DNA from 3 places in the Azospirillum sp. UFLA03-27 genome. Region 2 is predicted to be linked to each of the others. Evidence: predicted binding sites of a transcription regulator. Region 2 holds the regulator's gene; each other region holds the start of a gene.
What was found. The regulator PhoB, encoded in region 2, activates phosphate uptake and scavenging genes when phosphate is short. The targets are predictions, from matches to a motif close to TNTCATAAAACTGTCA.

Region 1 (5,985 bases), on a different contig from region 2:
GACCAGTAGGGCGACAGCGAGCGCAGCTTCGCGATGATGCCGGGGACCACCGCGATCACCCGCTCGATCTCATCCTCCGTCGTCTCGCGCGACAGGGAGAAGCGGGTGGCGCCGTGGGCGGCGGTGTAGGGCACGCCCATGGCCCGCATCACATGGCTCGGCTCCAGCGACCCGGAGGTGCAGGCCGACCCCGACGAGGCGGCGATGCCGGCCTCGTTCAGCAGGAGGAGGATCGCCTCGCCCTCGATGTACTCGAAGGCGACGTTGCAGGTGTTGGGCAGGCGATTGGCTGGGTTGCCGGTGACGAAGCAGTTGGGAACGGCGGCCAGGATGGCCTGCTCCAGCCTGTCACGCAGCGCCTTGACCCGCGTGTTCTCGTCGGTCATGTGCATGAGCGCGAGCTGTGCGGCCGCCCCCAGCCCGACGATGCCCGGCGCGTTCTCCGTGCCGGCGCGGCGCGAGCGCTCCTGGTGGCCGCCGCGCAGCATCGGGCGGAAGCGCAGGCCGCGCTTGACGTAGAGCGCGCCGATGCCCTTGGGCGCGTGCAGCTTGTGGCCGGACAGCGACAGCATGTCCACCGCGCTGGTGGCGAGCGTCATCGGGATCTTGCCGACCGCCTGCACGGCGTCGGTGTGGAACACAGCGCCAACGGCCTTGGCGAGCTGGGCCAGCTCCTCGATCGGGAAGATCGTCCCGGTCTCGTTGTTCGCCCACATGATCGAGACGATGGCGACGTCCGGCCCCAGCGCCGCCTTGTAGGCGTCGAGGTCGAGGTTGCCCCGGTTGTCCACGCCGATGCGGTGGACGGTGTAGCCGCGCTTCTTCTCCAGATAGTCGCACAGCGCCAGCACGGCGGGATGCTCGACCACGCTGGTGACGATGCTCTTCTTCTTCGGATATGCCTCCAGCGTGGACAGGATGGCGGTGTTGTCGCTCTCCGTGCCGCCGGAGGTGAAGACGATCTCGCTGTCATGTGCGGCGCCGAGAAGCGCCTGCACCTGCTTGCGCGCCCATTCGATCTTGCCGCCCACCGCGGCGCCGAAGCCGTGCATGGAGGAAGGGTTGCCGAACTGCTCGGTGAACAGCGGCAGCATCTCCGCCAGCACGTCCGGATCGACGCGGGTGGTGGCGTTGTTGTCCAGGTAAATGCCCTGTGCGGTCATGGCTCAGGCCCCCGCCGGCAGGAGGGAGGCCGGCTTGACGCGGACGAATTCGCCCAGCGCCTCGACCAGCTTGGCCTGCACGCCCATCATGGTGCCGGCGGACTGTGAACAGCCGGAGCAGGCGCCGGTCAGGCGGACGTAGATGTCCTTGCCGTCGATGTCCACCAGCTCCACGTCGCCGCCGTCGCGCTGGATCTGCGGGCGCAACTCCTCGATGGCGAACATGATCTTCTGCATGCGCTGCACGTTGGTCAGCTTCGCCGGAGCCGCCGGGGCCTCGGCCTTCGGGGCCAGCGGCTTGATGGCGTCCAGCCCGACCGTGCCGGGGGCGTGGGGCTTGGGCGGGGCCAGCGCGCCGGTCTTGGCGAGCACGGCCTCCAGAACCTCCTCGATCTTCTCGTGGCAGGTCTGGCAGGAGCCGCCGGCCTTGGTGTAGTGGGTGACCTCCTCCAGCGTGGTCAGGCTGTTGACGGTCACCGCGCGCTCGATCATCGCCGCGTCGATGCCGAAGCACTTGCAGACCAGCTCGCCTTCCTCGTGGTCGTCGACCCATTCCTCGCCCTTGAAGTTGGCGATGGCGGCGCGGAGCGCCTCGGCGCCCATGACCGAACAGTGCATCTTCTCCGGCGGCAGGCCGCCCAGATACTCGGCGATGTCGCGGTTGGTGACGGCCAGCGCCTCGTCCACCGTCTTGCCGATGATCATCTCCGTCAGCGCCGACGAGGACGCGATGGCCGAGCCGCAGCCGAAGGTCTGGAACTTCGCGTCCTCGATGACCTGGCTGTCGGGGTTGACCTTCATCATCAGCTTCAGGGCGTCGCCGCAGGTGATCGACCCGACCTCGCCCACGGCGTTCGCCTCATCCAGCGCGCCGGCGTTCTTCGGGTTGAAGAAGTGTTCCTTGACCTTGTCGGTGTAGTTCCACATGACGCCTTGCCTTTCCCGCGTTACCGGGCCCGATGTGATCGGGTTGGGGGAGAGAGTTCGGGGTTAGTGGGCGGTGCCGCAGCCGCCGGCCGACGGCGCGGAGGAGCAGCTGCCCCCCGGCCCCGCCGAGAAGGACTTGCCGCAGCCGCAGCTGCCCGTCGCGTTGGGGTTGTCGAACTTGAAGCCCGCGCCCTCGACCCCTTCGACGAAATCGACCACCACGCCGGTCAGGAAGGGCTGGCTGGTCGGATCGACGAAGATCGTCACCGGGCCGAAGGACAGCACAGCGTCTTCGTCGCCCGCCGTGGCCTCCAGCCCCATCTGGTACTTCATGCCGGCGCAGCCGCCGTCGGCCACCGCGATGCGCAGGCCGGCCGCGGCGCCGCCGGACTTCGCCAGCACGCGCTCCAGGGTGTTCACCGCCGCATCCGTCAGGGTCACCATGTCTGCCGCCTCCAAATGCTTCGTCGGGCATGCCGACCGTTCCTGGTCATAGGATCAGCAAACGGCATGCCAAGTTTTAAGTCATTGATTTAGAAAGATTGTCAGTTCGAAGGGCTGACGCCTTCCCGACAATTGTCGGATCGGGGCCATGTCGGGTTTGTGACATCCTGCGACGAAAGGACGCACAATTTGATTATGGGCTTTCGTGAAGCCCGCATGCGGTCCATACAGAATTGTCGGTCGGGCGCACGGTTTCGCACAACAACGGAAGGGGACGGCGTGATGGAGCGGCCGGTCGAATTGCGGATGTCCAACGGGCGGATGGCCTTCGGCGAAGTGCCCGAACACATCGACGAGAAGCTGCAGGAGGCGGTGAAGGCCCGCCCCGACGCCGCGGCCTGCGAGACCCTGCTGTGGGAGGCCCACCGGATGGGGCCGCGCGTCCTGCCGGTCTTCTACGCGCTCTACAAATTCTACTTCAACCGCAAGCGCTTCGCGGATGCGGAGCGGGTGGCGACGATCGGTCTGGACGCGGCGGCGAGCGAGGGTGGATACGCCGGCGACTGGCGGGGCCTGGGTGCGGACAGCGCGGATTGGACGAAGGAAGGGCCGCCGCGCTTCACCCTCTTCACCCTGAAGGCGCTGGCCTTCATCAGCCTGCGCAGCGGGCGGGTGGAGGAGGCGAGGGCGATCCTCGCCAAGCTGGCGGAGATCGACCCGCAGGATCAGGTGGGCTATGGCGTCATCGCCGCGCTGGTGAAAGGGCTGGACGGGGCGGCCTAAGCGTCAGGGGGAATAGGGCAATCAATAATGGGGAATTAGGCCCCGCACGTAATCGACGCTGACGGCGGATTGCGCCGATCCCGCCGCCTCGGTGATTTGGGCTGGATTGCTGCGGTTTATGCCGTGATCTTTGGGAACGTCGAACCTGTACACGGCACCGGGCTTTGCGGATGACAGGATCGGGTCGAGGGCGCGCAGCCAAGCGCGTCGATCAGGGAGCGACTCGCCGCCGGATGGACCGGCGATAAGGGGCTTGATGGCCGCGTCCTCGAGCGAGAATTCAGAATCTTTCTCCACGGTTCGGGAGGAGGGCAGGCCGGCGCGCTCCGACAGGATGGCGGCGGCGTCCTTCTCCCCGATGCCGCGCAACGCACCGTCTATGCCGTCGAGACTGACGCCCAGCGACTTCAGCTTGTAAGCGGCATCGCCTTCCTTTTTGGTATAGTTCAGACGGGAGTCGGTGAAATCCGTCCCAAAAAAGCCCGGCATGATCAAGCGGTTCATGTTGAGCCGGTCTGCGAATGGCAGAGGTCCCTGGGTGCGCGCGGCCAGGGCATCGGAGGTGGCGGCCCGGTCGCCTTCGCTCATGGCCGAGGCCAACTTGTCCATCAGGGAGGACCGTTTTGCGAGCGTGCTGCCGAGCGCGCTGCGCAGGTCGTCGGCGCTGGTGGCCTCGTTGCGCAGCAGGTCGGCGTGATCGATCTCGAACATACGATCGGTTGCGGCCACGGCGCTGCTGCGCGCTTGCTTGAGACGTTGCTTCAGCGCGTCGTGAACCTCCTCCCCGGTGATTTTTCCGCTGTCGACCAAGCCGACCAGTTGGGCGCGTTGTTTGTCCGACAGGGCTTCGAACGCGACGAGGGAGTCGCCACGCAACGACCTGCCGAGTTCGCTGAGCGATACGCTGTCCTCCACCGACATCGTGCCGCCCGTTCCAAGCGATTTGACAGGGGGAGACGGACTGGGCATGGCCAGCGGGCCGGTCAGGGGCGATGGGGCGGGCGTGATGCTGGACACAGACATGTCATGGTCTCCATGTCGAGTTGTTCAACCTTATCATGTGGCGAGGCGTGACAAATACTCCCGGCCTGTCATCCGCCTGTTGGGCGGGTGTCCCATTCGTCCCCGCCGAAAGCCCTCACAGGCACGGCATCGACGTTTTGCGCCGGTACCGCGCCTGTGAGGCATCGAGGTCGCGCGCTCACCAGATCGTCGATTGCCAGCCGTTCTCCACGGTGGTCAGCCAGTTGGACGCGTGGGAGCCGTTCACATACATGTTTTCGATTGTTCCGACGCTCCTTGCCCCGAGGTTGGTGAGCATTCCAGTGATCACCACCCCGTTGTCAAAGGTACCATCGTCGAATTCGCCAGCCTGATAGATGAACAGAGTTGAGCGGTCGCTCCCCCAGCGCAACGAGAGCGCGCCTGTAGCATTCAGAAGGCGAAGGGTGTCCGCGTTGTTAAACTCGTTGCCCGACAGATCGTTGATGACCGTAATCCCGCCGGCAGAGAAGTTATGGTAGTACTGATCATTGCCAGAACCACCATACAAAAAGTCGGCGTTGGGCGCACCGGGCAGAGCGCCGCCGCCGTACAGCGTGTCGTTTCCGGCTCCACCATAGAGCAGATCACTTCCGCTGCCCCCATCCAGATAGTCGGCGTCCTCTTCACCGTAGAGCGTGTCGTTTCCGCTGTCGCCGTACAAATCATCGAGCCCCACGCCGCCGACCAGATAGTCGTCGCCCGAGCCTCCCTCGAAGGTGTCGTTACCATACCAACCGATCAGCGTATCGTTGCCGCCTAGGCCATTGAGGTGCCAATCGCCGACATAGGGGCCGGAGGTGTGGACCTGGAAAGCATCTGAGTATTCAGAGAGCGGTATGGAGTAGGGCATAGCTTATCACCTCGTTCCTGATTATTTTTGGAACAGCTTGCCTGGGGCACCCAATCATACGTCGGTATGCCACTGCAGGATGAATGAGTGTGATGTTAAATCAATCTATCGTAAGTCACAACGGAGATGCCGCGCCCGCATCGGCTTATTTTTCGTCTTCTGATTGCGTCGAAGCCGACGCGGTGCCGGCAGAGCGATGGATAGCGCACGTCATGGGGCGGATGCCGATAGCCGTTGGTCGGCTAGAAAGAATGATTTTGCCGCATGGACCATTGGAAAGGCGCACAGGCGTGGGTTTGCTCCAGTCCGTGCGTATGCGGACCAGGCCAGATTCAGGAGTGAAACGGTGGGTGCGATCCTGACTTGGCGTGTCGATCCGGCACAACGGGATTATGGTGATCGGATCAATCCGCTGCCCCGAAGCACACGGCCTCCGCACCGCAATCGCGGCAGACCGGGGCGTTGCAGGGGATCAGCCCGTCCCGCGCACAGAGGAAGCGATAGAGGAAGGCCTTCCAGCGGGTGCCGGTGGCGTTGAGCCGGGCCAGCGAGTCGAAATGGCGCTCCATCAGCGCCGCGAGGTGGCTCGGACCGGCCAGCCCGAGGTCCCGCCACAGCTCGCCCTCGTCGAGCATGGCCCGCGCGACGATGGCGGCGAGCCATTCCTCCTCCCCGATGCCCAGCGAGCGGTGAGCGAGCAGGAGGGCGGCGATGTCGTCCGCTTCGCTCTGGAGAAGCGGCGGCAGGGGGGTGGGGGAACTGTCGGGAACCGGC
Region 2 (11,544 bases):
TCAACCTGGAGGACATCAAGGCGCCGGACTGCTTCATCATAGAGGAGCGCCTGCGCGAGTTGCTGGACATCCCCGTCTTCCACGACGACCAGCACGGCACCGCCATCATCGCCGCCGCCGGCCTGATCAACGCCTGCGACATCACCGGGCGGAACCTCAAGGACGTGACGATGGTGGTCAACGGCGCCGGTGCTGCGGGCATCGCCTGCGCCGAGCTGTTCACCACCATGGGCGTGCCGCGCGAGAACATCATCCTGTGCGACACCAAGGGCGTCGTCTACCGCGGCCGCACCGACGGCATGAACCAGTGGAAGTCGTCCTTCGCGGTGGAGACGGACAAGCGCACGCTCCAGGAGGCGGTCGCCGGCTCCGACGTCTTCGTCGGCCTGTCGGCCAAGGGCGCGATGACGCCGGAGATGGTCAAGTCGATGGCGGCCAAGCCGATCATCTTCGCGCTGGCCAACCCCGATCCGGAAATCACCCCGGAGGAGGTGAAGGCCGTCCGCTCCGATGCCATTGTGGCGACGGGCCGCTCCGACTATCCGAACCAGGTTAACAACGTCCTGGGCTTCCCCTACCTGTTCCGCGGCGCGCTCGACGTGCGGGCGACCACCATCAACGAGGCGATGAAGGTCGCCGCCGCCAAGGCGCTGGCCGCCCTGGCGCGCGAGGACGTGCCGGACGAGGTGGACGCCGCCTATTCGGGCCGCCGCCTGCGCTACGGGCCGGAATACATCATCCCGGTGCCCTTCGACCCGCGGCTGATCGTGACGGTGCCCGCCGCGGTGGCCCAGGCCGCCATGGAAACCGGCGTGGCGCGCAAGCCCATCGTCGATCTGGCGGGCTACCGGAATTCGCTGCGCACCCGGCTCGACCCCACGGCGGACAGCCTCCAGCTCATCCTGGAGAAGGTGAAGGCCAACCCGCGCCGCGTCGTCTTCGCCGAGGGCGAGGAGGAGCGGACGATCCGCGCCGCGCTCGCCTACCGCGCCGCCGGCTTCGGCACGCCGGTGCTGATCGGGCGCGAGGCGGTCATCAAGGAGCAACTGGCGGCGATGGGCCAGTCCGGCGTCTCGCTGGAGATCCACAACGCCCGAGTCTCCGACGCCAACCGCCGCTACAGCGACTATCTGTACCGCCGGATGCAGCGCAAGGGCGCCCTGCTGCGCGACTGCCAGCGCATGGTGAACCAGGACCGCAACGTCTTCGCCGCGCTGATGGTGGCGCAGGGCGACGCCCACGCCATGGTCACCGGCCTGACCCGCACCTTCGGCGTGGCCTTCGAGGAGATCCGCCGGGTCATCGACGCCAAGGCGAACGAGCCGGTCTTCGGCCTGCACGTCTTCCTGACGCGCAACCGCACGGTGCTGATCGCCGACACCACGGTGCATGTCCGCCCCAACGGCCAGACGCTGGCCGACATCGCCATCGGCGCCGCGGCCAAGGCGCGCCAGATGGGGCACGAACCGCGGGTGGCGCTGCTGTCCTTCTCCAACTTCGGCCAGCACCCGCACCCCCACACCGACCCGCTGCGCGAGGCCATCTCCATTCTCGACAGCCGCCGCGTCGATTTCGAGTATGACGGGGAGATGTCGGCGGACGTGGCGCTGGACTACCAGCTGATGAAGCGGGTCTACCCCTTCTGCCGGCTGTCCGGCCCGGCCAACGTGCTGATCATGCCCGGCCTGCATTCGGCCAACATCACGGCGAAGCTGCTCAACAAGATGGCCGGCGGCCAGATGATCGGCCCGCTGCTGATCGGCTTGGACAAGCCGGCGCAGATCGTCACCATGGGCGCCTCGGTCAACGATCTGGTCACCGCGGCGGCGCTGGCGGCCCACGACTCGCTGCCCTGGTAAGCGGGAGGGTTTTTTGGACGACGCGCGGGCCGGGCGATGACCCCGGCCCGCGCGTTAATCTTTTGTGACGCCCGCTCACCGGCTTGCGGGATGGTGTAAAAGCGGAGTTCCGTCCCGACAACCGTCCGACGCACGGAAAGCGCCGATCATGACTCCCAAGCCGATGCCGCCCCTCCGGTTGATCCTTGCCGCCGCGCTGGCGCTGGCGCCGCTGCTGCCGGCCCTGTGGGGACTGTGGCGGCAGGGGACGATCGGACCGGCGGTGGCGATCCTGGGCGGGCTGGCCGGGGTCGGTGGGGTGGCGCTGATGATCCAGCTGTATTTCCGCGACCTGCGGACGGTGGCCGCCCACGCGGCACAGCTCGCCGCCGGCCCGACGGAGGCGGTCCCGTCCTTGCCCGTCACCGCCTCCCGCCCGGTGCGGGCGGCGGCGGCGGCGGCGGTGCGGCTGCACCGGGTCATGAACGCCCGCACCGAACTGGCGCTGGCCCAACTCGAAGCCAACGAGTCGATCATCGAGGCGTTGCACGACCCGCTGGTCCTGGTCGGGGCGGAGCGGCAGGTGGCGCGGGCCAACCAAGCCGCGCGCGCCCTGTTCGGCGACCGCATCCTCGACCGCGACCTCGCCGCCTCGCTGCGCAACCCGGCGGTGCTGGAGGCGGTGGACGCGGTGCTGAAGGGCGGCGCCTCGCGCATCCTGGAATTCAGCCTGCCGGTGCCGGTGGAGCGCATGTTCGAGGTGCGGGTCAAGCCCTTCCAGCGGCGCGTCCCCCGCCCGGCCCCCGGCGATGACGGGGTGCCCGCCGGAACCGTGCCGGGGCGGATGGTCATCCTGACGCTGCACGACATCACCGCGCTGCGCCGGTCGGAGCAGATGCGCGCCGACTTCATCGCCAACGCCAGCCACGAGCTGCGCACGCCGCTGTCCTCCCTGCTCGGCTTCATCGAGACGCTGCGCGGCCCCGCCCGCGAGGATCTGGAGGCGCACGAGCGCTTCCTGTCGATCATGCAGGACCAGGCCAGCCGCATGGCCCGCCTGGTCAACGACCTGCTGTCGCTGTCGCGGATCGAGCTGGACGAGCACATGCCGCCCGCCGGCAAGGTCGACGTGCTGGACCGGCTGGACGGGGTGATGGCGGCGCTGGAGCTGAAGGCGGCCAGCCGCCGCATCCGCCTGACGCTGGAGGCGCCGGACGGCCTGCCCGCGGTGGTCGGCGACGAGGACCAGCTCACCCAGGTCTTCCAGAACCTCGTCAGCAACGCGATCAAATACACGCGCGAGAACACCGACGTGACCGTCGCCGTGTCGCTCGCCGACGGTGTGGCGGTCGGGGTGTCCGGCCCGGCGGGCCGCGGCGGGCGGGGGATGCAAATGGTCGCCGTCGCCGTGCGCGACCAGGGGGAGGGCATCGCCCGCACCCACCTGCCGCGCCTGACCGAGCGCTTCTACCGGGTCGACGCCGCGCGGTCGCGGGCGATGGGCGGCACCGGGCTGGGGCTGGCCATCGTCAAGCACATCGTGAACCGCCACCGCGGGCGCCTGACCATCGAAAGCGCGGTCGGGGTGGGCAGCACCTTCACGGTCTATCTGCCCGCCGCGTCGGAGGAGTCGGGAGAGGGCCGCGCCGCGGAGCCGGTGCGGCGCCAAGCGTAGAGGTTGCGTCTACCCCGTCCGGCGTGACCGAAAGTGGGCGTCGTCATGAAACTGTCATAAAACCGTAATCAGCGCGTCGCGGACCCCGACTAGTGTCCGCCCCGCAAGCCGCCCGCCCCTGGGGGAAGCGGCACGGGGTTGAACCATCGCGTTCCCCGGAAAAGGGGCAACCGGACCATCGGAGGGATACCGTGAATTCCAAGAAGCTCGCCGTCACCGCCGCCGCGGTCGTCGCCATGACCGCCGCCTTCGCGGGTGCTGCGAACGCCCAGTCGCGCGACCAGATCCGCGCCGTCGGCTCCTCGACCGTGTTCCCGTTCACCACGGCGGTTGCCGAGGCCTTCGGCAAGGGCGGCAAGTTCAAGACCCCGGTCGTCGAGTCGACCGGCACCGGTGGCGGCCTGAAGCTGTTCTGCGCGGGCGTCGGCCCGCAGCACCCGGACGTCGCCAACGCCTCGCGCCGCATCAAGAAGTCCGAGGTCGAGCAGTGCGCCGCCAACGGCGTCGCCCAGATCACCGAGCTGAAGATCGGCTACGACGGCATCGCGCTCGCCTACTCCAAGCAGGCCCCGCACACCGACCTGACCACCCAGATCCTGTGGAAGGCCCTGGCCAAGGACGTGCCGGTCGACGGCAAGATGGTCGCCAACCCCTACAAGAAGTGGTCGGACATCGACCCGAAGCTCCCGAACAAGGAGATCGAGGTTCTCGGCCCGCCCCCGACGTCCGGCACCCGCGACAGCTTCAACGAGCTGGTGATGCTCGAAGGCTGCAAGAAGGTCGCCGAGGTCAAGACCATCGTCGCCGACGAGAAGGCCCGTGAAAAGGCTTGCATGACCATCCGCGAGGACGGCGGCTACGTCGAGGCCGGCGAGAACGACAACCTGATCGTCCAGAAGCTGACCGCCAACCCCGACGCCTTCGGCGTGTTCGGCTACAGCTTCTACGACCAGAACCGCGACAAGCTGCAGACCGCCAAGATGGACGGCGTCGATCTGTCGCCGGAAGCGGTCCAGGCCGGCAAGTACGAGCTGTCGCGCCCGCTGTTCATCTACATCAAGAACGCCCACGCCGGCGTCATCCCCGGCATCCGCGAGCTGGTCGCCGAGTTCACCTCGGAGCGCGCGATGGGCGAGGACGGCTACCTGTCCGACAAGGGTCTGATCTCCCTGCCGAAGGCGGAGCGCGACGCCGCCCGCACCTCGGCGACCAACCTGACCCCGCTCCAGCTCTGACCGGCTGACGGAACCGGCGGCTCTCCTCGGAGGGCCGCCGGTTTCCCGTTTGTGCCAGGAGCCCGTTTTCAGCCCATTTCCGGCGGTTTCGCATGCAGCTCACGGTACTGCTCATCATTCTGGCCCTGCTCACAGTGATCGGTTACCAGATGGGCCGGTCGCGTGCCGTCGCCTCCGTCGGCGGCCGCATCGTCGAGCTTCATTCGGTGCCGTCCTACCACGGCTTCTACGTCGCCCTCTGGGCGGGGCTTCCGGCCCTGCTGCTCTTCGCCTTCTGGGGGGCGTCCGAAGGCTGGCTGGTCATGCAGATGGTCCTGTCCGGCCTGCCGGACCGGCTGGTCAACGGCGACGCCCAGTCGCTCGGCCTGCTGCGCGCCGACATCCTGAACCTCGCCCACGGCGTCGCCACGGGCCGCGAGCCCGATCCGGAGGTCGTCGCCGCGGCGGAGCGCTATCTGCGGCTGCACGCGCTCGGCGACTGGAGCCTGCTGGTCATCGGCTGCTGCGTCGCCATCGGCGGCCTGCTCTACGCCCGCGGCCGGATCGACCCCGACCTGCGCGCCCGCAACCGGGTGGAGCGCGCGGTCAACATCGCGCTGGTCATCTGCTCGCTGGTCGCCATCCTGACCACCATCGGCATCGTGCTGTCGCTTCTGTTCGAGGCGATCCGCTTCTTCGCGGTGGTCAATCCCCTGGAGTTCCTGTTCGGCACGCACTGGAGCCCGCAGATGGCCATGCGCGCCGACCAGGTGGGCTCCAGCGGCTCCTTCGGCGCGATCCCGCTGTTCGCCGGTACGCTGCTGATCACCGGCATCGCCATGGCGGTGGCGGTTCCGGTCGGGCTGATGGCGGCCATCTTCATGTCGGAATACGCCAGCCCGGGCCTGCGCACCTGGCTGAAGCCGATCCTGGAGGTGCTGGCCGGCATCCCGACCGTGGTCTACGGCTTCTTTGCCGCCCTGACCATGGCGCCCTTCGTCCGCGACGTGGGCAACAGCCTGGGGCTGAGCGTCAGCTCCGAATCGGCGCTGGCCGCCGGCTTCGTGATGGGCGTGATGATCATCCCCTTCGTCAGCTCGCTGTCGGACGACGTCATCAACGCGGTGCCGCAGAGCTTGCGCGACGGCTCCTACGGGCTGGGCGCCACCAAGTCGGAGACGATCCGTCTGGTCGTGCTGCCCGCCGCCCTGCCGGGCATCGTCGCCGCCGTCATGCTGGCGGTCAGCCGCGCCATCGGCGAGACGATGATCGTCACCATGGCCGCCGGCCTGACCGCCAACCTGACCGCCAACCCGCTGGACGCCGTGACCACGGTGACGACGCAGATCGCCACGCTGCTGGTCGGCGACCAGGAGTTCGACAGCCCCAAGACGCTGTCGGCCTTCGGGCTGGGCCTCGTCCTGTTCGTCGTGACCCTCACCCTCAACATGGTCGCCCTCCGGGTGGTCCAGAAGTATCGAGAGAAATATGACTGACCTCGTGGAACAGGATACGCGGGCCATGTCGGTCGCCGTCACCAAGTCGCGCTACCAGAGCGAGGAGTTCTCCGCCCGCCTGCGCCGCCGCTACGCCGCGGAGCGCCGGTTCCGGATCGCCGGGATGCTCGCCGTCGGGATTGCGTCTCTGATGCTGGTGGTTCTGCTCGGCTCCATCGTCAGCAAGGGCTACACCGCCTTCTGGCAGGCGCAGATCCGGCTTGAGGTGACCCTGGACAAGCAGCAGGTCGAGGAGCGGAACTACACCGCCATCGTCCGGCAGGCGCTCTACGCCCAGGTCCCCGCGGCCACCGACCGCGCCACCCGCCGCTCGCTGAACGACCTGCTGTCCTCCGGCGCGCCGTACGAGCTGGAGGCGATGGTCAACGCCAACCCCTCCATCGTCGGCACCACGCAGACGGTCTGGGTCCGCGCCGACGACGAGATCGACCAGTTCATGAAGGGCTTCATCCGGCGCGACGTGCCGGAGAGCGAGCGCCGGCTGAACGACGTCAAGATCGGGGCCATCGACGCGCTGGTCGCCAACGGGTCGATCCGCAGCACCTTCAACACCACCCTGTTCACCGCTGGCGACAGCCGCGAACCGGAACAGGCGGGCATCCTGGGGGCCGTCGTCGGCTCCGCCCTGACGCTGGTGGTGACCATGCTGCTGTCGGTGCCGATCGGCATCGCCGCCGCGGTCTATCTGGAGGAGTTCGCGCCGAAGAACCGCTGGACCGACCTGATCGAGGTGAACATCAACAACCTCGCCGCGGTGCCCTCGATCATCTTCGGCCTGCTCGGTCTGGCGGTGTTCCTCGGCTTCTTCGGGCTGCCGCGCTCCGCCCCGCTGGTCGGCGGCCTGGTGATGGCGCTGATGACCCTGCCGGTCATCATCATCGCCTCGCGCGTCGCGCTGAAGGCGGTGCCGCCGTCGATCCGCGAGGCGGCGCTGGGCGTCGGCGCCTCGCCGCTGCAGACGGTGACGCACCATGTCCTGCCGCTGGCCCTGCCGGGCATCCTGACCGGCACCATCATCGGCATGGCCCGCGCGCTGGGCGAGACGGCGCCGCTGCTGATGATCGGCATGGTGGCCTTCATCGTGGACATCCCCGGCGGCCTGACCGACAGCGCCACGGCCATCCCGGTGCAGATCTACATGTGGGCGGACAGCCCCGAGCGGGCCTTCACGGAGCGCACCTCCGCGGCGATCCTGATCCTGCTCGCCTTCCTCATCCTGATGAACGGCTTGGCCGTCTTCCTGCGCAAGAAATTCGAGAGGCGTTGGTAACCCCATGAGCGTCCAGACCCACATCCCGGCCACGGCCATGCCTTCGCGTCCTGCCGCCGGCATTCACGGCACCAAGATGGTCGCCCGCGACGTCAAGGTGTTCTACGGGGCCAAACAGGCGCTCAAGGGCATCAACCTGGAGATCCAGGAAAACCGCGTGATGGCGCTGATCGGCCCGTCCGGCTGCGGCAAGTCGACGTTCCTGCGCTGCCTGAACCGCATGAACGACACCATCGAGAACTGCCGCGTCGAGGGGCTGATCGCGCTCGACGGCGAGGATGTCTACGGCAAGTCGATCGACGCCGTGCAACTCCGCGCCCGCGTCGGCATGGTCTTCCAGAAGCCGAACCCGTTCCCGAAGTCGATCTACGACAACATCGCCTACGGCCCGCGCATCCACGGCATCGCCAGCCACCGCGACGAGATGGACGAGATCGTCCAGACCTCGCTGAAGCGCGCCGGCCTGTGGAACGAGGTGAAGGATCGCCTGCGCGAGCCGGGCACCGGCCTGTCGGGCGGCCAGCAGCAGCGCCTGTGCATCGCCCGCGCCATCGCCGTCAGCCCCGAGGTGATCCTGATGGACGAGCCCTGCTCGGCGCTCGACCCCATCGCGACGGCCCACATCGAGGAGTTGATCGACGAGCTGCGCGAGAACTACACGATCGTCATCGTCACCCACAACATGCAGCAGGCGGCCCGCGTCTCCCAGAAGACCGCCTTCTTCCATCTGGGCGACATGGTGGAGTGCGACGATACCGAGGAAATCTTCACCAACCCGCGGGACGAGCGCACCCAGGGCTACATCACCGGCCGCTACGGCTGATCCCCGGCCTCTGATCCCCAACAGCGCCGCCACTCCTCCCTCAGCGAAGGACGTGAAGCATGAGCAACGAACACATCGTGCGTTCCTTCGCGCACGAACTTGAGCGCCTGTCCAACCTGATCACCCAGATGGGCGGCGTCGCCGAAGCGCAGGTGGACGCCGCCGTGAAGGCGGTGGCCCGCCGCGACGTCGCGCTGGCCGCCCAGGTCATGCAGGCCGACCAGCGCATCGACGCCTACGAGCGCGATATCGACGCCGAGGCCGTGCGGCTGCTCGCCCTGCGCCAGCCGCTGGCCCAGGACCTGCGCGAGATCGTGTCGGCGCTGAAGATCGCGTCGGATCTGGAGCGGATCGGCGACTACGCCTCCAACATCGCCAAGCGCTCGCTGGCGCTGGCCCAGGTGCCGGTGGTGCGCCCGGCGGCGGCCATCCCGCGCATGGGGCGGCTGGTCGAGTCGATCATGAAGGACGTGCTGGACGCCTATATCGAGCGCGACGTCCAGCGCGCCATCGCCGCCTGGGAGCGCGACGAGGAGCTGGACGACCTCTACACCAGCCTGTTCCGCGAGGTCCTGACCTACATGATGGAGGACCCGCGCAACATCACGCCCTGCACGCACCTGCTGTTCATGGCGAAGAACCTGGAGCGGATCGGCGACCACGCCACCAACATCGCCGAGACCATCCATTATCTGGTGGTCGGGACGACGCTGCGCGCGGCGCGCCCGAAGAACGACGGCAGCAGCTTCGCCGTGGTCGAGCCGGGTGGTTCGGTCATGGATGCGGCCACGGAGGCGGTGGAACGGGGATTGCCGCGGGACGGTGGTCCGGATAACGATGGAGCGGGACATGCCGCGTGACGGCGAGACGCGCAGTGGGAGCGGGACAAGCATGAATTCGGCGCTGAAGCCGCTCGTTCTCATCGTCGAGGACGAAGCCGACATCGTGACGCTGCTGAAGTACAATCTGGAGAAGGAAGGCTTCCGCGTGAACGCCGCCACCGACGGCGAGGAAGCTCTTCTGCTGGCCGGGGAGCAGACGCCGAACATCGTCCTGCTCGACTGGATGCTGCCGCTGATGTCGGGGCTGGAGGTTTGCCGCCAGATGCGCCGCAACAGCAAGATGCGCGATATCCCGATCATCATGCTGACCGCCCGTGGCGAGGAGGCGGACCGCGTGCGCGGCCTGAACTCCGGCGCCGACGACTACATCACAAAGCCCTTCTCCCCGACCGAGCTGGTCGCCCGCATGCGCGCCGTTCTGCGCCGCTCGGCCCCCGGCATGACGGACGAGACGCTGCAGTTCGCCGACGTGACCATGGATCTGGCCGCCCACAGGGTGCGCCGGAACGGTCGCGACGTGCATCTGGGGCCGACCGAGTTCCGCCTGCTGCGCCATTTCATGCAGCATCCCGGCCGCGTCTTCTCGCGCGAGCAGCTTCTCGACGTGGTGTGGGGCCACGACGTCTATGTCGAGCCGCGCACCGTCGACGTTCACATCCGCCGCCTGCGCAAGGCGATGAACGAGGAGACGGAGATGGACCTGATCCGCACCGTCCGCTCGGCGGGCTACGCGCTGGACAGCAAGTCCGTGTGAGCGGCAGGAGTTTTGGGGGGCAATAGTGTTTTCACGGATTTCACGGATTTCACGGATTTTTATACTCGTGCGCAGCTCGTGTCGGATCGATCAGCTTGCACGAAGCAAGTCCAAGAAAAATCCGTGTCATCCGTGCTTAAATCCGTGCAATCCGTGTGAATTTTGTTGTTCGCCGGGAATCCGAAGAGCTGCCCTCACCCCTCCAGCAGCTCCACCGCCTCCCGCAAAATCGCCACCTTCGGGCCGAAGCGCTTCGCCGGGTCGCTGTCCTCGATGAAGCCGATCATCATGCGCAGGGCGTGCGCCACCCGCGGTGCGAGATTGGGATGCGCCGTCACATGCTGCGCCAGATGGACCAGCGCGTCCCGGTAGGGGCGGCCCTCGAAGCCCTCCGCGGCGATCGCCTCGAAGCGGTTCGCCTGTTCGATCACCAGGCTGTGGTCGTCGGTCATCGCGCTCACACGAACAGGATCGCGCCGGTCTTCGGCGCGTCGTTCAGGAAGGTGACGACGCCGCCGGTCTTCACCGGCACGTCGGGGCGCAACGGCACACCGGCAGGCAGGCCGAGCGCGCGCAGCCCCATTTCGCAGGCCATGACCGTGACCTTCAGCATCACGCAGGCCTCCAGCAACTCCTCGAAGCCGGCCAGTCCGTTGGCGGTGAAGGCGGCGTCGCGCTCCGCCGGGCGGCTGCCGTCGTCGGCGGGGTCCAGCCGGTGCCAGCCCGGCACGCCGTCCGCACCCTCGGCCAGCAGCGTGTTCAGGGCGCGGCCGGTGAAGAACAGCGTGACCTTGCGGTTGGTCGCCGCCGCCGCGCTGGCCATCACCAGGGCGTAGTGAACCCGGTCGAAGCCGCCCGCGAACAGGACGATGGACAGGGACTCAGGACCTTCCATGACTAAAGGGTTCTCCCAATCGCCGCTCAGTGGGCGGACAGGTCGTGGATGGTCGGGTGGGGGCCGCACAAGGGGCAGTCCGGGTCGCGGCGCACGGTGATGCGCTGGAAGGAGGCGTGCAGCGTGTCCAGCATCATCAGGCTGCCCGACAGGCCCTCGCCGATGCCCATGATCTCCTTCAGCACCTCGGTCGTCTGGAGCGAACCGACGAAGCCGGCCAGCGCTCCCAGCACGCCGCCCTCGGAGCAGGACGGCACCAGCCCGCGCGGCGGCGGTTCCGGGAACAGGCAGCGGTAGCAGGGGTGCGGATCGCCGAGATGCGCCTTGAAGGTGGACACCTGCCCGTCGAAGCGCAGGATCGCCGCCGACACCAGCGTCTTCTTCGCGAAGTAGCAGGCGTCGTTCAGCAGGAAGCGCGTGGCGAAATTGTCGGACCCATCGGCCACGATGTCGTAGCGGCCGATCAGGTCCAGCGCGTTGTCCTTCGTCAGGCGCGTCTTGTGCACCTCCACCGCCACGTCGGGATTGAGCGCGCGGATGCGGGCGGCGGCGCTCTCCACCTTCGGAACGCCGAGCGACGACTCGTCGTGGATCACCTGCCGTTGCAGGTTGGACAGGTCCACCGTGTCGTCGTCGATGACGCCGATGGTCCCCACCCCCGCCGCGGCGAGGTAGAGCAGCAACGGTGCGCCCAGCCCGCCGGCCCCGACGACCAG
Region 3 (11,544 bases), on a different contig from region 2:
GGAATACGCGAAGGCCTTCCCCATGATCTTGTTCGGATCGCCACCGGCGGTTTCGACCGCCTCGCGCTGGATGTCCGCCGCCTCAGCGCGGAAGAGGGCATTGGCCGGGGCCATCGCCGCCTGGAACGCCTCGGTGTCCTCGTCCTTTCCGAAGGCGTCGTAAGCGGCGGTCCGCGCCTCGTTCAGGGCCGACATGGCCTTGCCCATGCGCTCCGTCTTGGTCTTGAAGGCTTTTTCAGCCAGTTCGGCCTCCTCCGCCCAGGCCTTGTCCTCCTCGTCCTGGGGCCGCTCCTTCACGTAGCGGTCCTTCACGGCGTTGGTCGCCATCTGACGCAGCCCAAGCGCCACGTCCTTCTCGGTCATCTTGCCGGACTTGACGAAGTCTTCCAGCATCGCGCGGCCCTTGGAGCCAATGGACGCGAAGACCTTCCCCGCCACACCGGTCAGCGACTTGGCCAGCCCGCTGAGTTCCACGCTGTCCTCACCCTTCAAGGCGGCCAAGGCCGCGGAGCCCGCGGAGGACCCGGCGTCAGAGGCCGCCTTCCAGGTCCCCTCCGCCTCGGCGGCACCCCCGGCGGGCTTCCATTTGGTGGCGGTCGCGGTGGTGCTGGCCGTGGTGGCCGAAAACAGGGCGTTGATCGACGTGGACATGGCTTCCCCCTTGCGGTCCCGCCTGGGCCGCGGGGCCTAAATCCTTAGAGACCAAAGTAATTATCGAATGTTCCCAAGTAATTTTCCCAAGAGATCCCTTAACGGACTCTTAAAAAGCTGTTCAGCGCGCCAGCACCGGCAGGACCCACGGGGCCAGCGCGATCTCCACCGGTAGACGGGCGATCACGTCGCCGTCGCCCTGCACGGGTTCCCCCACCGGCCCATCGATGACCACCCGCCGGACCGGCAGGATGCGGTAGTCGGGGAAGCGCGGCAGACGACCGGCGGTGACGCCCCACAGATAGCGCAGGGTGTTCCCCCGCCCCGCCCGCGGGAACAGGCAGACGTGCAGCCGCGGGTCGGTCAGCCGGGCGTCGGGCGCGCAGACGAAGCGCCCTCCGTAGAAATGCCCCTTGGCGACGATGACGGAGGCGACCTCCACCGGCTCCGCATCGTCCACTGCCACGCGGTAGGGGCCGCCGCCGCCCGCGGCGATCCGGGCCAGCGTTTCCATCGCGTAGGCACCCTTGCCGATCAGCCGCTTCAGCCGCATGTCCACCCGCTCGACCACGCGGGCGTCCAGGCCGGCACCGGCCATCATGGCGAAGGCGCGTCCATTCGCCACACCCAGATGCACGGGCAGCGTGCGTCCTTCCGCCAGCACCCGCGCCACGCCCTCCGCATCCAGGGGCAGGTCCAGTTCATGGGCGAGCACGTTGGCGGTGCCCAGCGGCACGATGCCCAAGGGTATTGTCGTTTCCCCGCGTCCGCGCGCGCCCAGCCCGTTGACCACTTCGTTGATGGTGCCGTCGCCACCCGCGGCGACCACCGCGTCGAAGGCGCCAGGGGCCACCGCGCGGGCCATCGCCTCCGCGTCGCCGCGCCCGCCGGTGGCCCGAAGCGTCACCGGGGCCCCGTAGCGCTGCTCCAGCAGTTCCAGCACCGCACCCAGACGGCGCGCCCGGCGGGCGCCGGCCACCGGGTTGTGGATGACCAGAAGACGACGCCGGGTCGCCGCGGCCGGCCCGGACGCCTCAGGCACCGATTCGCCCCCGTCAGCCACACCAGCCTCCAATATGACCATCCTGTGTCAGTTTTGATAAAGTCATTTTTCGCCTTTGTTACGCTGACAAGAAGTCTTATCGAAATCATCGCTTCCTACAAATGCGAACACTCGAAAACATTGTCAAGACAATGACCCACGGATATAGGGAAGACGTTTTACCGAAACCTTGCCGGAACGGCGATGGAGCGGGGCATGAACGCATCACGCGACGTCAAGCGATACCGCAGCATCTGGATCTCCGACGTCCATCTGGGCACGCGGGGATGCAAGGCGGAGTATCTTCTCGATTTCCTGAAGCACAACGAGTCCGACCACCTCTATCTCGTCGGCGACATCGTGGACGGCTGGCGGCTGCGCAAGACATGGTACTGGCCGCAGGCGCACAACGACGTGGTGCAGAAGATCCTGCGCCGGGCGCGCAAGGGCGTGCAGATCTATTACATTCCCGGCAACCACGACGAGGCCGCCCGCGATTACGTCGGCCTGCAGTTCGGCGGCGTTCAGGTGGTCGAGGAGATGATCCACGTCACCGCCGACGGGAGGCAGCTTCTGGTCACCCATGGCGACCGCTTCGACGTGGTGGTGAAGTACGCCCGCTGGCTGGCCTTCATCGGCGACAACGCCTACGTGGTCCTGCTCCAGGTCAACACGCTGTTCAACTGGGTCCGCCGCAAGCTGGGCTTCCCCTACTGGTCCCTGTCCGCCTTCCTGAAACACAAGACGAAGACGGCGGTCGAGTTCATCGGCAATTACGAGGCCGCTCTCGGCGACGAGGCCCGGCGCCGCAGGGTGGACGGGGTCGTCTGCGGCCACATCCACACCGCGGAAATCCGCGACATGGAAGGAATCCTCTATTGCAACGACGGCGACTGGGTCGAGTCCTGCACCGCCTTGGTCGAGCATCCCTGCGGCCGGCTGGAGATCATCGATTGGGCGGCGGACATCCGCCGGCGCGCCGCAACGACGCTGCCCGCCCGCATCCCGGCCAAGGAGAAGCCGGAGAATGTAAAGGAGAAGGCGGCCAAGGAGTCGGTTGCGGCGTGAACATCCTGATCGTCTCCGACGCCTGGCTCCCCCAGGTCAACGGCGTGGTGCGCACCATCGGCACCGTCCGCTCGGAGTTGGAGGCCATGGGCCACCGGGTCGAGGTGATCGGCCCCGACCGCTTCCGCACCGTGCCCATGCCCACCTACCCGGAAATCCGGCTGGCGCTGGGCGCGGGGCGGCGGCTGAACGCGATGATCGACGCGCTGCGCCCCGACTGCATCCACATCGCCACCGAAGGGCCGCTGGGCTTCGCCGCCCGGCGCTACTGCCTGCACCGCGGCCGGCCCTTCACCACCGCCTACCACACCCGCTTTCCCGAATATGTGCGCGACCGGGCGCCGGTGCCGCTGGCGCTCAGCTACGCGGTGGTGCGCCGCTTCCACAGGCCGTCCTCGGCGGTGATGGTGGCGACGCCATCCATCGAAAGCGACCTCGCCGCCCGCGGCTTCACCAACATCCGGCGCTGGACGCGCGGCGTGGACACCGACCTGTTCCGCCCCCGCGCCAAGGAGTTCCTGGCGCTGCCCCGTCCCATCGCCCTCTATGTCGGGCGCGTGGCGGTGGAGAAGAACCTGGAGGAGTTCCTGAAGCTCGACCTGCCGGGCAGCAAGCTGGTGGTCGGCGACGGCCCGGCCCGCGCGGAGCTTCAGCAGAAATACCCGGACGTCCATTGGGCCGGCGCCCGCCATGGCGAGGAATTGGCCCAGCATTACGCTGCGGCGGACGTCTTCGTCTTCCCGTCGCGCACCGACACCTTCGGTCTGGTGCTGCTGGAGGCGCTGGCCTCGGGCGTGCCGGTGGCCGCCTACCCGGTGCCCGGCCCGCTGGACGTGGTTGACGGTTCCGCTGTCGGCTGCCTGGACGAGGATCTCAAGGGGGCGATCGAGCGCGCCCTGACCATCCAGCCGGAAGTGTGCCGGAACTATGCCCTGAACTTCTCCTGGCGCCGCTCCGCCGAACAGTTCCTGGCGAACCTGCGCCCATTCACCTGAGGACGACATGGAGCGGGGCCGGCACGCGGCCGGTCCCCGCCCATTCCGATCACGCGGCGCGGATGCGCTGCATGAACAGGTCCACGCTCTCGCGCAGGCGGTCGGATTCGCGGTGCAGGTTGCCGGCGGACCCCAGCACCTCCTCGGCCAGGCTGCCGGTCTCCGACGCGCCGCTGGTCACCGCCCCGATGGTGTCGGTCACGCTGCGGGTTCCGCGTGCGGCCTCCTGCACGTTGCGGACGATCTCCTGGGTGGCGGCGGTCTGCTGCTCCACCGCGGCGGAGACGGTGATGACGATGTCGTTGATGCTGCCGATGGTGGCGCCGATCCCGCTCAGCGCCTCGGCGGAGCCACGCGCGACCTCCTGGATGCTGGCGATCTGGATGGAGATGTCCTCGGTCGCCTTGGCCGTCTGGTTGGCGAGGTTCTTGACCTCCTGCGCGACCACCGCGAAGCCTTTGCCGGCCTCCCCGGCGCGGGCGGCCTCGATGGTCGCGTTCAGCGCCAGCAGATTGGTCTGCCCGGCGATGCTGTTGATGAGCTGAAGCACCGCGCCGATCCTCTGCGCGGCGTCGACCAGCCCGTTCACCGTGGCGTTGGTCCGCTCCGCCTCGGCCACCGCGCCGCGGGCAACCTGCGACGACTGGGCGACCTGCCGGCTGATCTCGGCGATGGAGCTGGTGAGCTGTTCGGACGCGGCGGCGACCGTCTGCACGTTGGCCGACGCCTGCTCGGCGGCGGCGGCGACAGCGAGCGACTGGCGGTTGGTGGCGGCGGCGATCTGCGCCATGCGCTGGGCGTTGCCCTTCATCTCGTCCGACGCGGCCACCGTGTTGTCGGCGATGCCGCGGACGCTGCCTTCCATGCTGTCGGCGAGTTGGTTCAGGATGGCGCGCTTGCTCTCCTGCTCGGCCGCCGTGTAGGTCTCCAGCAGCACCTCGAGGTCGAGCCAGGCGACGCGGCCCAGCGTGTCGCGCAGGGCTGCCCGCTCCGCCGCCTTTCTCGATCCGAACAGCGATCCGCGCCCGTCCGCCGCGTCGAGACCCAGTTCGCGCACAATGCCGTTGGACACGGTGTGATGGCAGATGGCGACCGCATAGCCCGGCACGCCGTGGTCGTAGAAGGCTTTGGCCAGACGATGGGCGGATTCCAGGAAGCCCGGCCCGAGATCGCCCGAGACCACGCGGCTCCAATGGGCGACACGCGCGGCGTGGACGTCGGGCAGGGTCAGGGCGTCGCGGATTTCCGGCCAAGCCGCGAAGGCGCTGTGCCACTGCTCCAGCAGCGCAGGCAGACGGTGCTGCGCGAAATCCCGGTTGGCGCGCAGACGCGCGATGTCCGCTTCGGTGATGTTGAAGGCCCGGAGCCGGTTTTCCTGGCCGTCACGTTCCTGTACGCCCGCCATGATATTATCATCCCGAAATGTTGGAGGCTGGCGCATTGCCCGCCTTCCTTGAAGTTGCCAACGTTTCTACGCCGTCAGGATAGCATCGGATTGCTTCAAAATTATCATAATGGGTCGCAAAATCGTCATACCCTGGTATGCCGACAGCCCCCATCCGGCCATCAGCCTTCCGGTGGGCGCCAGCGCAAAGCCTTACCTCTGCCACAGCCCCCCGTGCTAAAGTGGTGGGGACCGTGGCCGGGAAATCTGGCCGCGCTGGTTTTGTCGGATGGCGTTTCGACCCGCATGCTTCAGTCACTCTACCGCGGCCTGACGACCCTCGCCGGGCCGGCGGTTCGTCTGTATCTCGACCGGCGTCTGGCCGCCGGCAAGGAGGACTCCGCCCGCCGGGGGGAGCGGTTCGGCACGGCCGCGCGTCCACGCCCTCCTGGGCGGCTCGCCTGGATTCACGCGGCCAGCGTGGGCGAAGCCAACTCGGTCCTTGTCCTCATCGACCGCCTGCTCGACGAAACGCCGGACCTGACGGTCCTGATGACCACCGGCACGGTCACCTCGGCGGAGCTGATGGCCCGCCGCCTGCCGGAGCGCGCCTTTCACCAGTATGTGCCGGTGGACCTGCCGACGGCGGTGGACCGCTTCCTCGACCATTGGCGCCCCGATCTGGTGCTGTGGACGGAATCGGAGATCTGGCCCAACCTGCTCGGCGCCGTTCGGGCGCGCGGCATTCCGGCGGCGCTGGTCAACGCGCGCATGTCAGAGCGCTCCTTCAACCGCTGGCGCTGCGCGTCGGGCCTGATCACGCCGTTGCTTTCGACCTTCCAGATCACGCTGGCCCAGTCGGAGGGGGACGCCGACCGCCTGCGCCGGCTGGGCGCACGGGGCGTCGTCAGCGTCGGCAACCTGAAATTCTCCGCCGAGCCGCCCCCCGCCGATCCCGCGGCTCTGGCGGCGTTGCGCGCGGCCTGCGCCGGGCGCCCCGTCTGGCTGCTCGCCAGCACCCACCCCGGCGAGGACGAGTTGGCCGCCGCGGTGCATGAGGCGCTGGCCCCGCGCCTGCCTGGCCTGCTGACCCTTCTGATTCCGCGTCACGCCCACCGCGGCGCCGACATCGCGGCTCTGCTGCGCGGGCGCGGCCTGACCGTCTCGCGCCGCGGCGAAGGCGCCCTGCCCGCCGCCGCGGACGCCGTGCACATCGCCGACACGATGGGGGAGATGGGGCTGTTCTACCGGCTGGCCCCGGTGGTCTGCATGGGCGGTTCCTTCGTGCCCCACGGCGGCCAGAACCCGGTGGAACCCGCCCTGCTCGGCAGCGCCGTCCTCTACGGCCCGCACATGTGGAACTTCACGGAGATCACCCGCCAGCTCGAAGCCGCCGGCGGCGCCCTTCCGGTGGCCGGGGCGGAGTCCCTCCCCGACGCGGTCGGGCGCCTGCTGAGCGAGGAGGCCGCCCGCACCCGCGTCGTCGCCGGCGCGACCGCGGTGACCGAGGGCAACCGGCGGATCGTCGACCGCGCGCTCGCGGCGCTCGCTCCCGTCCTCGGCACCGGACGCGTCCGGCCCGCGGCATGAGGACTCCCGGCTTCTGGTACGGGTCCGGCGGAGCCGCCGGGGCGGCTCTCGGCTGGGCGCTCGCCCCGCTGGGCGCGCTCTACGGGCTGGCCGGACGGCTGCGCATGGCGGCGGGTCCGCCGGAGCGGGCCGCAGCCCCGGTCCTCTGCGTCGGCAATCTGGTGGCGGGCGGCGCCGGCAAGACGCCGGTTTGCATCGCCGTGGCCGAAGCCCTGCGCGCCCGCGGCATCGCCCCCGCCTTCCTCACGCGCGGTCATGGCGGGCGCGAGCGTGGCCCGCTGACCGTCGATCTCGGCATCCACGATTCGGCCGCGGTGGGCGACGAGGCGCTGCTGCTGGCCGCCCATGGCCCCTGCTGGGTGGCGCGCGACCGCGCCGCCGGGGCACGGGCGGCCATCGCCGCGGGCGCCTCCGTCCTGGTGATGGACGACGGTTTCCAGAATCCCGGCCTCGCCAAGGATTTGTCGCTGATCGTGGTGGACGGGGCGGTGGGTTTCGGCAACGGCCATCTCATCCCCGCCGGCCCCCTGCGCGAACCGGTGGCCCGCGGGCTGGCCCGCGCCGGGGCCGTCGTGGTGCTGGGCGACGACCGCGCCGGGGTGGAGCGCCGGGTGGCCGGCGCCCTGCCGGTCCTGCACGCCCGGCTGGAGCCGGTCGAGGAGGCCCGTGCCCTGGCCGGACGGACGGTCCTGGCCTTCGCCGGCATCGGGCGTCCGGCAAAGTTCTTCGCGACGCTGGAAGCTCTGGGCGCCCGGGTGGTGGAGCGTGTCGCCTTCGCCGACCACCATCCCTACCGCCCCGAGGAGGTGATGGCCCTGATCGACCGCGCCAACGCGCTGGGTGCCCTGCCGGTCACCACCGTGAAGGACGCCGTCCGCCTGCCGGAGTCCCTGCGCGCCCTGGTCCGGGCGGTGCCGGTGCGCGCCGTCTGGCGGGACCCCGCCGCCCTCGACCGCTTGCTCGCCCCTCTTCTGACCGGGCTTCCGACTGGAGTTCCCAATGGCTAAGCCGCGCGGCCCCCTGGTGTCCTGGCTGACCCGCCGGGTCGGCTACCCGCTGGAGGCCGTTCTCGTCCACGGCTTCTGCGGCCTGTTCCGCGCCCTGCCGCTCGACCGCGCCTCGGCGCTCGGCGGCTGGATCGGACGGACCGTCGGCCCGCGCCTTCGCAGCACCCGCACCGCCCGCCGCAACCTGGAGCGCGCCTTCCCCGAGAAATCCCCCGCGGAGATCGACGCGATCATCCTCGGCATGTGGGACAATCTGGGCCGCGTCATCGCCGAGTACCCGCATCTGGACGCCATCGGCGCGTACGGCCCCGGCGGCCGGACCGAAGTGGTCGGCGGCGAGCACATCGACGCCCTGCGCGAGGACGGCAAGGCCGGCATCCTGGTGTCCGGCCATTTCGCCAACTGGGAAGTGAAGCCCGTCTGCTCCCGCAAGATGGGATTGGAACTGGCTGTGGTCTACCGCGCCCCCAACAACCCCTATGTCGGCCGGCTGCTGACCGAACTGCGGGGGGCCGCCGGCGGCACGCACATTCCGAAAGGGCCGGAGGGCGCGCGCGCGCTGATCCGGGTCCTGACCAAGGGCGGGCATGTCGGCATGCTGATCGACCAGAAGATGAACGACGGCATGCCCGTCCCCTTCTTCGGGCGCGACGCCATGACAGCCCCGGCGGCGGCGCAGCTCGCCCTGCGGCTTGGCATTCCGTTGGTGCCGGCGCGGACGGAACGGCTGGACGGCGCGCGTTTCCGCATCACCGTCCTGCCGCCGGTCGAGCCTCCCGACACCGGTGACCGCAACGCTGATGTGCGGATTTTGATGGAGCGCCTGAACGGCCTGTTGGAGCAATGGATTCGCGAGCGCCCCGCCGAATGGCTCTGGCTGCACCGGCGCTGGCCCGACTGACGGAGAAAGTCCCATGGCCCTGCCGCTCGACCCGCATCTGCTTCAACTCTACCTCGTCGCGGCGCTGGTCCTGACGCTGGCGCCGGGACCGGATTCGCTGCTGGTCCTGTCACGCAGCGTGATGGACGGGCGCAACGCCGGGGTGGTCGCCACCGCCGGCATCACGTTGGGCAACCTGATCCACGCGCTGCTCGCCGCCGCCGGCATCTCGGCGCTGGTCGCCGCCTCGCCGGCCCTGTTCGACGTGCTGCGCTACGCCGGCGGCGCCTATCTGGGCTGGATCGGCGGGCGGGCGCTGTGGAGCGCCCTGCGGACCGGCTTCGGCCGGCGCGGCGGCACGGAGGAGGCGACGGTCAAGCCCGAGTCGGCCCCGGCGCACCGCGTCTTCCTCCAGGCGCTGCTGACCAACCTGCTGAATCCGAAGGTCATCCTGTTCTATCTCGCCTTCGTGCCGCAATTCGTCGCACCGGCGCTCGGCCACGTCGCGCTGCAGATCTTCCTGCTCGGCGCGATCCTCGGCGTCATCGGCGGCCTCTACCTGCTGGGCGTCGCCGCCCTCAGCGCCGGTGCCGCGCGCCGCGCCCTGTCGAGCGCGCGGGTGCGGGCGGTTCTGGACGGTGTCGCGGGGGTGCTGTTCCTGGGTTTCGCGCTGCGCCTGCTGCTGACCGACCGGCGCATCGCCTGACGGCAAATCCGTCAGGCGGGAAAAGACGTTGCGGAGTCAGTGGACGAGCGTGGCCGGGGGTGTCATAGTGCCGCCCGCGTTTAACCGGCCAGCCCGTCCGGCCGAATGGCTTACCGACCGCGAGCGACGATGAGCGAGAAAATCTCCCTGATCACCTGGATGGCGAACATCCACATCCGGTTTGTCACCTGGCGCCGGGGCAACAAGGTCGGCACCGACCGCTTCGGCAACACCTATTACCGTTGCCCCAGCGCCATCGCCGGCGTGAAGGAACGCCGCTGGGTGATCTATGCCGGGGAACCGGATGCCTCCAAGGTGCCGCCGGAATGGCATTCCTGGCTGCACCACACCACCAAGGAGCCGCTGCCGGAAGGCAACAGCGCCTTCCACAAGCCGTGGCAGAAGGAGCATCTGCCGAACCTGTCCGGCTCGCTCCAGGCCTACCGGCCGCCCGGGCACCAGTATGCGGGCGGGCAGCGCGTGCGCGCCACCGGCGATTACGAACCCTGGACTCCGGGCTGAGACGCCTGCGCGGTCCTTTAGGAATCCCTCATGCGCCGCAATGTGATTGAAACCGTGCTCGGCGGGGTCGTCCTCGCCGTGGCCGGCTTTTTTCTGGCTTTCGCCTACACCAGCGCCGATTTGCGCAAGGTGAACGGCTACGCCCTCACCGCCAACTTCACCAGCATCTCTGGCCTGCAGAGCGGGGCGGACGTGCGGATCAGCGGCGTGAAGGTGGGGTCGGTCACCGAACTGACGCTCGACCCGAAGAGCTATCAGGCGGTCGTCCACATGTCGATCCACCCGGACATCAAGCTGCCCAAGGACACCGCGGCGGTCATCGCCTCGGAGAGCCTGCTGGGCGGCAAGTTCCTGTCGCTGGAGCCGGGTGGCGAAGAGGACATGCTCAAGCCGGAGGGCCGCGTCGAGTACACGCAGAGCACCCCCGGCATCGAGCAGCTCCTGGGCCAGGTCATCTTCTCGCTGCAGAACATGAGCAAGCCCGGCCAGGAGGGCGGCGAGCCGCCCAAGCTGTAAACGCCGCGCAATGACACGACGAACGAAGGGGCCTCGCGGCCCCTTTTTTCGTTTGGCGCATCCACTTTTTCCCACCCCCTTCGGAACAGCCGCGGCCACGCTGCCGTTTCCTTGCCCAGACTCAACACGGCACACTCATCAAAGGAGATCAGCGATGAAAGCCCGTTTCCTGGTTCTCGGCCTCGCCCTGCTCGCTGCCGCCTGCGGCGTGAACACCGAGGAGAAGGCCGCCAGCGGCGCTCTGGGCGGGGCTGCGGCGGGTGCCGTGATCGGCGGGCCGGTCGGCGCGGTGGTCGGTGGCGCCGCGGGCGCCGCGGGCGGCACCGCCACCCAGAAGGTTGAGGAAAAGGAGGGCACCGCCGGTCCGTCCACCACCAACGCCCCCTATGGCGGCACCCGTCCCAGCGGCAGCATCACCCAGTAAAGCGGGCCCAACAGAGCTGGCATGGAGTAGACGGGGAGACGCTTCCGGGCTAGAAGGCTGTCGGGTTTCGGCCCACGCCGTTCGACATCACGGAAGCGATCCCCAGTGACGACGATCCAAGTGACGACGACTCCGAGAAGCCTCGCCGGCCCGATCGGTGGCAAACGCGTTCGCGGCGCGGCCCTGGCGGCCGCGCTGCTCTGCCTTCCGGTCCTGGGCCTGACCGGCCCGGCCAGCGCCGCTCCGGTGCCGGAAGAGATGGTCAGCCGCCCCGCCGCCAAGCTGCAGGGGCTCGACAAGATCACCGCCCGCACCTCCACCTTCACCATCGCGGTCGGCGAGACCAAGGCGCTCGGCAGCCTGCGCATCACCCTGCGCGCTTGCAAGGAGAACCCGCCGATTGAGCCGCCGGAGACTGCGGCCTTCCTCGAAGTGATCGAAAGCAAGCCCGGTGAGCAGGCGGAGCCGGTGTTCAGCGGCTGGATGTTCGCCTCCAGCCCCGCCCTGTCGGCGATGGAGCACCCGATCTACGACGTCTGGGTCCTGTCCTGCGAGGGCGACTGAGTCCGGCCCAGCGCCCCGCCCTCAGCCCTCCGGGCCGAACAACGCCGTGATGGCCGCGTCCTGGTCGACGCCGCCGAAGTCCGTCGGCACAGCCAGGGCGGCCGCCAGCCGGCGGCGGTACTCGGCGCGCGGGATCTCCATGGCGCCGAACTGGCTCAGATGCTCGGTCACGAATTGCGCGTCCAGCAACGTGTA

Region 1: Q4I23_RS28920 (HesB/IscA family protein) is a predicted target of PhoB. The motif match lies at 2,684-2,699, and genes of this name have one in related genera.
Region 3: Q4I23_RS12200 (diacylglycerol/lipid kinase family protein) is a predicted target of PhoB. The motif match lies at 1,740-1,755, and genes of this name have one in related genera.

What each region holds. Positions count from the first base shown of each region.
Region 1 covers NZ_JAUQTX010000306.1:647-6,631, reverse strand. The annotation lists gene nifS (cysteine desulfurase NifS) at 1-1,163, opposite strand, end outside; gene nifU (Fe-S cluster assembly protein NifU) at 1,167-2,090, opposite strand; gene Q4I23_RS28920 (HesB/IscA family protein) at 2,154-2,534, opposite strand; gene Q4I23_RS28915 (hypothetical protein) at 2,817-3,317, shown strand; gene Q4I23_RS28910 (hypothetical protein) at 3,339-4,340, opposite strand; gene Q4I23_RS28905 (calcium-binding protein) at 4,519-5,211, opposite strand; gene Q4I23_RS28900 (nitrogen fixation protein NifQ) at 5,616-5,985, opposite strand, start outside.
Region 2 covers NZ_JAUQTX010000017.1:19,976-31,519, reverse strand. The annotation lists gene Q4I23_RS04570 (NADP-dependent malic enzyme) at 1-1,859, shown strand, start outside; gene Q4I23_RS04565 (ATP-binding protein) at 2,008-3,513, shown strand; gene Q4I23_RS04560 (PstS family phosphate ABC transporter substrate-binding protein) at 3,705-4,748, shown strand; gene pstC (phosphate ABC transporter permease subunit PstC) at 4,841-6,223, shown strand; gene pstA (phosphate ABC transporter permease PstA) at 6,216-7,514, shown strand; gene pstB (phosphate ABC transporter ATP-binding protein PstB) at 7,552-8,337, shown strand; gene phoU (phosphate signaling complex protein PhoU) at 8,397-9,197, shown strand; gene phoB (phosphate regulon transcriptional regulator PhoB) at 9,229-9,933, shown strand; gene Q4I23_RS04530 (hypothetical protein) at 10,128-10,385, opposite strand; gene Q4I23_RS04525 (DsrE family protein) at 10,391-10,828, opposite strand; gene Q4I23_RS04520 (HesA/MoeB/ThiF family protein) at 10,855-11,544, opposite strand, start outside.
Region 3 covers NZ_JAUQTX010000064.1:189-11,732, forward strand. The annotation lists gene Q4I23_RS12195 (hypothetical protein) at 1-651, opposite strand, end outside; gene Q4I23_RS12200 (diacylglycerol/lipid kinase family protein) at 773-1,714, opposite strand; gene Q4I23_RS12205 (UDP-2,3-diacylglucosamine diphosphatase) at 1,910-2,761, shown strand; gene Q4I23_RS12210 (glycosyltransferase family 4 protein) at 2,758-3,756, shown strand; gene Q4I23_RS12215 (methyl-accepting chemotaxis protein) at 3,806-5,161, opposite strand; gene Q4I23_RS12220 (3-deoxy-D-manno-octulosonic acid transferase) at 5,447-6,730, shown strand; gene lpxK (tetraacyldisaccharide 4'-kinase) at 6,727-7,737, shown strand; gene Q4I23_RS12230 (lipid A biosynthesis lauroyl acyltransferase) at 7,730-8,638, shown strand; gene Q4I23_RS12235 (LysE family translocator) at 8,652-9,323, shown strand; gene Q4I23_RS12240 (NADH:ubiquinone oxidoreductase subunit NDUFA12) at 9,453-9,845, shown strand; gene mlaD (outer membrane lipid asymmetry maintenance protein MlaD) at 9,876-10,361, shown strand; gene Q4I23_RS12250 (YMGG-like glycine zipper-containing protein) at 10,516-10,785, shown strand; gene Q4I23_RS12255 (DUF2155 domain-containing protein) at 10,891-11,349, shown strand; gene aat (leucyl/phenylalanyl-tRNA--protein transferase) at 11,371-11,544, opposite strand, start outside.